DNA from 3 places in the Kineococcus esterisolvens genome. Region 2 is predicted to be linked to each of the others. Evidence: riboswitches for the same ligand, from Rfam matches in the RefSeq annotation. Region 2 holds a riboswitch; each other region holds the start of a gene.
What was found. A riboswitch is a leader RNA that binds a small molecule or an ion and turns the genes downstream of it on or off. The one in region 2 is predicted to bind S-adenosylmethionine.

Region 1 (3,265 bases), on a different contig from region 2:
ACCCTGGGAGGGCCAGGAGCACGACGACGAGCCCCGGGACGCACCGTGACCACGACCCCGCGATCGGCACCACCCACCGACGGCCGCGCGCGCGGCGCCGCCCTGGCCTCCGTGGTCCTGGCCGTGGCGGGTGCCCTGGTCGCGTTCGTGCCGCGGCTGCACGTGCTCGCCCTGGTCCTGGCGGTGCTGGGCCTCCTCGTCGCCGCCGCTGCCCTGCGGCGCGCGCGCACCTCCCGGGCGGCCCGTGCGGGGCTGGTGCTGTCCGCGGGCGCCGTCGCCGCGGTGGTGGCCGTCACGGTCGAGGCACGCGGGGACGTGGTCCAGCAGGCGCAGGAGCCCCCCGGGGGGACGGCGGGGCCGGTCGCCGGGGGAGCGGCGGGCACGCGCCCCTCCGGGTCCCCCGAGGGCGTCGAGGTGCTCTCCTGCGGCGAGGCGGGCGCGTCCGGGACGGCCACCGCGACCGTGTCGGTCACCGGCACCGCGGAACGCACGCGCAGCCTGTCGGTCGCGGTGGAGTGGGTGGACGCCGCCGACGCCACCCTCGGGGAGGGGCGCACCGACGTGGCGGGCCTCGCCCCGGGGCAGACCGTCACGGTCGCGGTGCGGGGCAGCGGGGTCACCGGGGCGGTGGCCTGCCGGGTCCTCGAGGTGACGCAGGACGTGAGCGCCGCCGGTTGAGCACCGCGGGAGCGGCGGGTCGCTCCGCCGGGTCGGAGCACGAGGAGGTTGACAGCGTGCCTGCGCAACGGGCACGGTGTGGCCCACGACCATCCAGAGCGGCCGAGAGACCTGGCTCGACGACGCCGCAGCAACCCCCCTCCCGCAGGGCGTGGGTGCTTCCGCCAGGACCGATGGAGGGCACGGCATGACTCAGGACCGCACCACCGAACTGCACTCCCGCCGGCACATCGACCTGTGCCGGCGCGGTTCCGCGGCCTGTCGCTGACCGCTGCGGAACCCGGCCGGACCGCGGGGGGGGGCGGGGGGGCGGCGGCGGGGGCCCCCCCCCCCCCGGGCCCGGCCCGCCGCGCGCCCCCCCGCCGCCCGGCCGCGGGGCCCCCCCCCCCCCCCCCCCCCCCCCCCGCCCGCCGGTGCCCCGGCCGACGGCCTCCACGAGGCCGCTCCGGCGGGAGCACCCCCACCCGCCCGGCCGCTGCACGGCGGCCGGAAGCCCCACGTCACGCCCTGGAGAGAGAACGCATGTCGACCCCCACGTCCACCGCGGTGCCCGCCGACACCACCGACGAGAAGTTCGCCGGTTACGCCCACCCGGAGAAGCTGGTGAGCACCGCCTGGCTCGCCGAGAACCTGGGCCGGGAGGGCCTGGTCGTCGTCGAGAGCGACGAGGACGTCCTGCTGTACGAGACCGGTCACGTTCCCGGCGCGGTGAAGGTGGACTGGCACACCGAGCTCAACGACCCGGTGACCCGCGACTACCTGGACGGCGCGGCGTTCGCGGAACTGCTCTCCGCCAAGGGGATCAGCCGCGACGACACCATCGTGCTGTACGGCGACAAGAGCAACTGGTGGGCCGCGTACGCGCTGTGGGTGTTCACCCTGTTCGGCCACGAGGACGTGCGGCTGCTGGACGGCGGTCGCGCCAAGTGGGCCGCCGAGGGACGTGAGCTGACCACCGAGGTGCCGCAGCGCCAGCGCACCGAGTACCCCGTGGTGGAGCGCGACGACAGTCGCGTGCGGGCGTTCGCGCCCGACGTGCGCGAGCACCGTGGCGGCCTCGTGGACGTGCGCTCGGCGCCGGAGTACACGGGCGAGCGCACCCACATGCCCGACTACCCGCAGGAGGGCACGCTGCGCGGCGGTCACATCGCCGGCGCGGCGAGCGTTCCGTGGGCGAAGGCGGCCGCCGAGGACGGCACCTTCAAGGACCGCGCGGCGCTGGAGGAGATCTACTTCGCCGGTGCGGGCCTGACCCCCACCACGCAGACCATCACCTACTGCCGCATCGGTGAGCGGTCCAGCCACACGTGGTTCGTGCTGACGCACCTGCTGGGGCTGGAGGACGTCCGCAACTACGACGGCAGTTGGACGGAGTGGGGCAACGCGGTGCGCGCGCCCATCGTCGTGGGTCCCGAGCCCGGCGAGCGCTGAGCCCTCCGGGAACCCCGCGACGGCCCCTGCGGGTCCCGCGGCCTCGTGCCGCCGGACCCCGCAGGGGCCGTCCTCCCGCGTCCGGGGCGGCTCGGGAACGCTCAGGGCCCGGTGGGTCCCAGCGCCGTGACGACCTCGCCGACGACGACGACGGCCGGTGCCCGCACGCCGGCCTCGCGGGCCACCCGGGCGATGTCGGCCAGCGGTGCGGTGGTGGTGCGCTGGTGGGGGCTCCAGCCGTCCTGCACGACGGCGACCGGGGTCGCCGGGTCGCGGCCGGCGGCCAGCAGGTCGGCGGCGAGCCGGTCCAGCGCCGCGACGCCCATGAGGACCACGAGGGTCCCGGCGAGGCGGGCGAGCGCGCCCAGGTCGTCGCCGTCGAGGTCCTCGTGGCCGGACAGGACCGTGACGCAGCGCGCAGCCCCGCGGTGCGTCACGGGGATCCCCGCCGCGGCGGGCACCGCGAAGGCGCTGGTGACGCCTGGCACCACCTCGACGTCGACGCCGGCGGCGCGGCAGGCCAGCACCTCCTCGCCGCCGCGGCCCAGCACGTAGGGGTCGCCGCCCTTCAGGCGCACGACGGTGCGCCCGGCCAGGGCGGCGTCCACCAGGACCCGGTTGATCTCCTCCTGCGGCACCGGGTGGTTCCCGGAGGTCTTGCCCACGTCGACGACCTCGACGTCCGGGTCGAGCTCGGCGAGGACGGCGGTGGGGGCGAGGCGGTCCACCACCACCACGTCGGCCTCCGCCAGGCGGCGCCGTCCCCGCAGGGTGAGCAGCTCCGGCTCGCCGGGGCCGCCGCCGACGAGCACGACGCGTCCGCGGGTGCGGCGGTGCCGGCGCAGCGGTGCCGCGCCCGAGTCGATCCGCTGCCCGAGGTGGACGGCCAGCGCCCTGGCCCGTCCGGTGTCCGCGCCCGCGCTCACCGAGACCACGACGTCGTCGCGGCGCACGACGGCCGGTTCGGCGGCGGTACCCGCGCCGGGGGTCCCCGCCTGCACGCACCACAGCCGCCGCGCCTCGGCCAGCGAGGCGGCGGCGGCGTCCTCGCGCGGGTCGCCGGTGGCGGCGTGCACGAGCCAGGCCCCGTCCAGGTCACCGGCGCGCAGGGTGCCCTCGCGCCAGCGCACCCGTCCGCTGCCGTGCTCCTCGCGCA
Region 2 (3,265 bases):
CCCACAGCATCGCCCTGGAGGTCCTGCTCGACGGGCCGCTGCCGCGCAGCGAGCTCGCCCGCCGCCTGGACCTCTCCCCCGGCAGCCTCACGCGGCTCTCGCGCCCGCTGCTGGACTCCGGTCTGCTGGTGGAGACCCCCGGCGCCCTCGACCCGACGTCGGGCCGGCCGACGCGCCCGCTCGACGTGGAGGAGGACGGCCACCACTTCGCGGGCGTCAAGCTGACCGCCGACACCGCCTACGCGGTGCTGACGACCCTGCGGGCGAGGGTGGTGGCGGAACTGGAGGCGCCGCTGCCCGACCGCTCCCCCGCCACCTGCGTCGCCGTCGTCGGCGACCTGGTGCGCTCGCTCGCGGACCTGACCGGTCCGCGCCGCCCGGGGGTGCGCGCGGTCGGCGTCGGGCTGGGCGGGCGGGTCGCCCCCGACGGGGAGGTCCTCTCCGCCCGGTACCTGGGGTGGGAGTCCGTGCCGTTCGGTCCCTCGCTGGAGGCGGAACTGGGTGTGCCGGTCGTCGTGGACAACGACGTGCTGTCCCTGACGCGCGCCGAGCAGTGGTTCGGCACGGCCCGGCGCTGCGACCGCTTCGCGGTCCTGGCGATCGGCACGGGCGTGGGGTACGGCCTCGTCGTGCACGACGAGGTCGTGGACCACCCCGACGCGGGGGTGGGCCTGCTGGGGCACTTCCCGCTGGACCCGACCGGGCCGCTCTGCCCCGAGGGGCACACCGGCTGCGCGGAGGCGATGCTCACCCGCCAGGCGGTCGAGGTCCGCGCCGGCCTCGCGCTGCGCCGCCCCGTGGGGTTCACGGAGGTCCTGGACCTGGCGGTCGCGGGCCAGCCGCTGGCCCGGCGGGTGGTCGACGACTCCGCCCGCGCGCTCGGCGTCCTGGTGGCGGCGATCGGGAACCTGACGATGCCGCGCACGGTGCTGGTGTCCGGGGAGAACGCCGGGCTGGCGGAGGTGGGGCGGGAGGCGGTGCGCGCGGGGATCCGCGCGCACCGCAACCCGCGCGCCTCCGAGCTCGACGTCGCCGTGCAGCACACGGGTTTCCCGGAGTGGGCGCGGGGGGCGGCGGTCACCGCGATCCGCACGTTCGTCCTGGGGCACCGCCGGTGAGGGCGGGCGGTGCCGGTGCCGGCACCCGCGGCGACGTGGGGGGCGCGGCCGTCAGCGCCGGCGGGCCAGCAGGTGCCAGAACCGCGCCGTCCGGCGGAACTCCTCGCGGCGGCTGAGCTCGACCTCCAGCTCCTCCAGGTCGGCGACGGAGTTCTCGTCGGCCCGCTGCGCGTCCTCCAGCAGCGTCGTGACCGTCAGGACCCCGGCGCGACCGACGACCTCGCAGCCCGCCGCGGCCGCGGCCGCCTCGACGGCGGCGGGGTCCAGCCGCAGCACGGAGCGGCCGGTGGCCCGGTCCTCGCCCCGCTCGGCGTCCAGCAGGACCCACGCCTGCGCCGGCCCGTCGCGCAGCGCGGCGGTCAGGACGTCGGCGGCCGGGTTGGGGGCCATGAGCGAGAGCAGCCCACCGGGCCGCAGGGAGGAGGCCAGCGTCGCCACGTCCGCCGCCACCTGCTGCACGCTGCCGCGGTGCTGCAGCACGTCGTGGCACAGCACCACGTCGAAGGACCCCGAACCGCCCGCGCGGTGGCGGGTCAGCGCGGCCAGGGCGGCCAGGTCCTCCAGGTCCGCGGCCACCGTGCGCACGCGGTCGGCCACCCCGGCGGCGGCCGCGGCCGCCCGGGCGGCGCCGAGCACGTCCGGGGAGGTGTCCAGCACCGTCACCTCGTGGCCGGCCAGCGCCAGCTGCAGCGCGTCGCGGCCGTCGCCGCCACCGGCGTCCAGCACCCGCAGCGGCGCCGGGCCCAGCTGTGCGCACCGCTCGCGCAGCAGGGCCGCCAGCACCCGGTAGCGCAGCCGCCCCCACGGCGACTCCTGCCAGGTGGACCACGCGGCCGCCTCGCGCAGGGCGTCCTCGGCGGGTCCGCCGCCGGCGGACGTCGTCGTGCTCATGGCGCGCTCTCCCATCGGTCCTGGCGTGAGCACCCTCCGCGCGGGGGTTGCTGCGGCGTCGTCGAGCCAGGTCTCTCGGCCGCTCTGGATGGTCCGAGCAGGGTACGGCACGCCGTGCGGGACGGGCCGGGGCAGCTCACGCCCCCGCCCTGCCCCCGTCCTGCGGTTCGCCACCGCGACCGGCGGGACGTCCCCACCCGCTGGGTACGCTGACCGCCGGACCCACGACCCCCCCCCGGGAGGACCCGCCCGCATGAGCACCGCCCCCGTCCCCGCCGGCGACGACCTGGTCTTCCCCCCGCCGGCGGAGTTCGCCGCCCGGGCCAACGTGGGGCCGCAGGAGTACGAGCGGGCCGCGGCGGACCCGGAGGCGTTCTGGGCCGAGCAGGCCGGGCGGCTGCAGTGGGACGAGCCCTGGCACACCGTGTTCGACGGTTCCACGCTGCCCACCGCCCAGTGGTTCGTCGGCGGGAAGCTGAACGTCGCGGTGAACTGCGTGGACCGGCACGTCGCAGCCGGCCGCGGGGACAAGGTGGCGCTGCACTGGGAGGGCGAGCCGGGCGACTCCCGCACGATCACCTACGCCCAGCTGCAGGACGAGGTGTGCCGGGCGGCCAACGCGCTGCAGGAGCTGGGCATCGGCCACGGCGACCGCGTCGTGCTGTACCTGCCGGTGCTGCCGGAGACGATCGTGACGACGATGGCGTGCGCGCGCATCGGCGCCGTCGTCAGCCTGGTCTTCGGGGGTTTCTCCGCCGAGGCGCTGCGCTTCCGGGTGGAGGACACCGGCGCGAAGCTGCTGGTGTGCACCGACGGGCAGTTCCGCCGCGGGAAGGCGGTGGCCGTCAAGGGCGCCGCGGACGCAGCCGTCGAGGGCCTCGACCACGTCGAGCACGTGCTCGTCCTGCGCCGCACCGGGGACCTGACGCCGGACGTGCCGTGGACGCCGGGCCGCGACGTGTGGTGGCACGACGTCGTGGACCGGCAGAGCACCGAGCACGACGCGCCGAGCTTCGACAGCGAGAACCCGCTGTTCATCATCTACACCTCCGGCACCACCGGGAAGCCGAAGGGCCTGGTGCACACCAGCGGCGGGTACCTCACCCACACCTCCTGGTCGCACTGGGCGGTGTTCGACGTCAAGGACGACGACGTCTACTGGTGCCAGGCGGACCTGGCGTGGGTGACCGCGCACAGCTACGAGATGTACGGGCCGCTGTCGAACGGGACCACCCAGGTGATCTACGAGGGCTCGC
Region 3 (3,265 bases), on a different contig from region 2:
GCAACCGCGCCGGGTCGGTGGTGGGGATGATCCCCGGCAGCAGCGGCAGGGTGATGCCCGCGGCGCGGGCCCGGCCGGTGAAGTCGGCGTACTCGCGGGCGGAGTAGCAGACCTGGGTGATGGCGAAGGAGGCTCCCGCGTCCTGCTTGGCGCGCAGCGCCTGCAGGTCGCCGGCGCGCCGCGAGGAGGGGAAGGCGGCCACCGCGACGCTCAGCGGGAGGACGGCGGCGCCGGCCCGGACGCGGTGGTGCCGGTCGGCGACGTGCACCAGCTCCACCAGGTCGCAGGCGCGCCGCACGGCGTCGTCGGGGACCGGCTCGGTGATCCGCCCGGAGGGCGGGTCCCCGCGCACGGCGAGCACGTCGCGCACACCCGCGGCGAAGAACTCCTCGGCCAGGTCCACGACCTGCCGGCGGGTGGCCCCGACGCAGGTCAGGTGCGCCACGGCCACCGCCCGGGTCTCCCGGCGCAGGTGGCGCAGCAGCTCGCAGCCGGCGTCGCGGGTGCCGCCACCCGCGCCGTGGGTGACCGAGAAGAAGTCCGGGCCCGTGGCGGCCAGGCGGGAGACGGTGCCGTGCAGGGCGTCACGGGCCGCCGGTGAGCGCGGCGGGAACAACTCGAAGCTCAGGGTCGGCCGCCCGGCGGCGCCGGCGACCAGTGCGCCGACGGTCACCGGCGCGCGCGGTGCTCGGCGGGGCGGGAGGTGGGGCGGTGGGTGGACATCGTCGACTCCATCGACCTGGCGGAAGCACCCGCTCCCGGGGACCGGGGGGTTGCTGCGGCGTCGTCGAGCCAGGACTCTCGGCCGCTCTGGATGGGGTGGCGGTGCTGGTGGTGCCGTGGTGCTGGTGGTGCCGGTGTTCGCCTGGTGCCGGGGCGCTCAGTGCCCCTCGCCCTGCGGCGGCAGCGCGCTGACCACCGGGTGGTCAGCGGCGATCAGGCCCATCTTCGCCGCACCACCGGGCGAGCCGACGGTGTCGAAGAACTCCACGTTGGCCGCGGTGAACGCCGACCACTGCTCGGGCACGTCGTCCTCGTAGTAGATCGCCTCCACCGGGCACACCGGCTCGCACGCCCCGCAGTCGACGCACTCGTCGGGGTGGATGTACAGCGAACGCTCGCCCTCGTAGATGCAGTCGACAGGGCACTCCTCGATGCAGGCCTTGTCCTTCACGTCCACGCAGGGCTGGGCGATGACGTACGTCACTGCGCGCCGCTCCTCTCGCTCTCGGGGGTGGGGCTGGTGATGCGCCGACGGTGGCGGCGCACCGAGTGGGCGACGCCGACGGCGCCGGCGGTCAGGACGAGCGCGTACACGACCCAGCGGACCGCGTCGGGGGCGGCGACGGCGTCGCTGCGCAGCAGCGTCCGGGCGTTGGTGAGCACGATGACGGCGCCGACGGCGGCACCCAGCACCTGCGGCGGTGCGTGCCGCACCAGCCAGGCCGCGATCGGCGCGGCGATCAGCCCACCGGCCAACAGCGCCAGGACCCACGTCCAGGCGATGCCCTGCGAACCGAGGCCCACGAGGAACCCCGCGCTGGCGGCGACGGCGACCAGGAACTCGCTGGTGTCCACCGAGCCGATCACCTTGCGGGGTTCCAGCCGGCCGGAGGCGAGCAGTGCCGGGGTGCCCACCGGCCCCCAGCCGCCGCCCCCGGTCGCGTCGACGAAGCCGGCCACCAGCCCCAGCGGGGCGAGGAACCGGCGTCGCAGCGGCCGGTGCAGGGAACGCTCGTCGAAGCGGGCGACGGCCGATCGCAGCAGCACGTAGACGCCCAGCAGCAGCAGCAGGGTGCTGATCACCGGGGCGGCCACCTCCATCGGCAGCGACGACAGGACCGTCGCGCCCGCGAACGCGCCCACCGCCCCGGGGACGCCGACGCGCACCACGACGCGCCAGTCGACGTTGCCGAAGCGCCAGTGCGCCGCACCGGAGGCCAGGGTCGTGCCGATCTCGGCCAGGTGCACCGTCGCGGACGCGGCCGCGGGACTGGCGCCGACGACGAGCAGCAGCGTCGTGGAGGTGACCCCGTAGGCCATGCCGAGGGATCCGTCGACCAGCTGGGCCAGCAGGCCGACGACAGCGAGCAGGGCGAACTTGTGCACGAGCGGTCCATCCGTCGTCCGTGGACCCGAGGGTCCGCGCTTGCCGGACGCCGAGCGGCGAACGGCCAGGTCCTCACCCGGAGCACCCCGCCGCGAAAGGAGGGTTGCCGACCAGCGAGCCGGGGCTTCGCGCTGGCACTCGTGACCGCTGCTGACGGTAGAGGACCCTCGACCGCCGGTCAACACCCCGGTGGTGCGCGCGGCGCGCGGGCCGGCGGACGTGTTGGAGTTCCCGCGCTCGTGCCCTAACGTGGTCACGTGGTCCAGCCCTCTGCCGTGCGCCTGATCTCGCGCCGGTACGTCGACCTCATGCGGCTGCAGAGCGCCTACGCCTGCCGCTCCGGTCGCTCGCTGCAGCCCACCAGCTGAGGGTCTCCTCACGAGGAGCACCCGTCTCCCCCGTGAGGTTCCATGACACCCGAAGCCAGTCCCACCGCCACCCCGCAGACCGTCCCGCCGCCACCCCGCCGTGCACCGCGAGCCCCCCGCCCCGGCGGGAACGGGCAGTGGCGCGTGGACGGCACGGCACCGCTGAACCACAACGAGGAGTTCAAGGCGGCCGACAGCGGGCTGAACGTCCGCGAGCGCATCGAGCAGGTGTACGCGAGGGAGGGTTTCTCCTCCATCGCCTCAGACGACCTCAACGGCCGGTTCCGCTGGTGGGGCCTGTACACGCAGCGGCGCCCCGGCATCGACGGCGGGCGCACCGCGCAGTTGTCCGCCCAGGAGCTGTCCGACGAGTTCTTCATGCTGCGCGTGCGGATCGACGGGGGTTCCCTGACGACCGAGCAGCTGCGGGTGGTGGGCGAGATCTCCACGCTGTTCGCGCGGGACACCGCCGACATCACCGACCGGCAGAACGTCCAGCTGCACTGGGTCCGCGTCGAGGACGTCCCGGAGATCTGGCGGCGGCTGGAGGCGGTGGGGCTGCAGACCACCGAGGCGTGCGGCGACACCCCCCGCGTGGTGCTGGGCAGCCCGGTCGCCGGCATCGCCCGCGACGAGGTCATCGACCCCACCCCCGTCATCACCGAGATCGTGGACCGGTTCATCGGCGACCCGGAACTGGCGAACCTGCCCCGCAAGTTCAAGACCGCCGTGACCGGCCACCCCAGCCAGGACGTCGTCCACGAGATCAACGACATCTCCCTCGTGG

Region 1: linked by a shared signal. The riboswitch ahead of ACRYR8_RS00505 (sulfurtransferase) and the one ahead of ACRYR8_RS01700 (class I SAM-dependent methyltransferase) in region 2 are both predicted to bind S-adenosylmethionine.
Region 3: linked by a shared signal. The riboswitch ahead of ACRYR8_RS00475 (sulfite exporter TauE/SafE family protein) and the one ahead of ACRYR8_RS01700 (class I SAM-dependent methyltransferase) in region 2 are both predicted to bind S-adenosylmethionine.

The regions. Positions count from the first base shown of each region.
Region 1 is NZ_JBJLRI010000001.1:110,256-113,520, reverse strand. It holds gene ACRYR8_RS00510 (FxLYD domain-containing protein) at 46-678, shown strand; SAM riboswitch class I at 765-858, shown strand; gene ACRYR8_RS00505 (sulfurtransferase) at 1,201-2,109, shown strand; gene cobA (uroporphyrinogen-III C-methyltransferase) at 2,211-3,265, opposite strand, start outside.
Region 2 is NZ_JBJLRI010000002.1:147,475-150,739, forward strand. It holds gene ACRYR8_RS01695 (ROK family protein) at 1-1,118, shown strand, start outside; gene ACRYR8_RS01700 (class I SAM-dependent methyltransferase) at 1,170-2,009, opposite strand; SAM riboswitch class I at 2,018-2,104, opposite strand; gene acs (acetate--CoA ligase) at 2,263-3,265, shown strand, end outside.
Region 3 is NZ_JBJLRI010000001.1:102,489-105,753, forward strand. It holds gene ACRYR8_RS00465 (methylenetetrahydrofolate reductase) at 1-673, opposite strand, end outside; SAM riboswitch class I at 729-821, opposite strand; gene fdxA (ferredoxin) at 881-1,207, opposite strand; gene ACRYR8_RS00475 (sulfite exporter TauE/SafE family protein) at 1,204-2,109, opposite strand; SAM riboswitch class IV at 2,141-2,256, opposite strand; gene ACRYR8_RS00480 (nitrite/sulfite reductase) at 2,521-3,265, shown strand, end outside.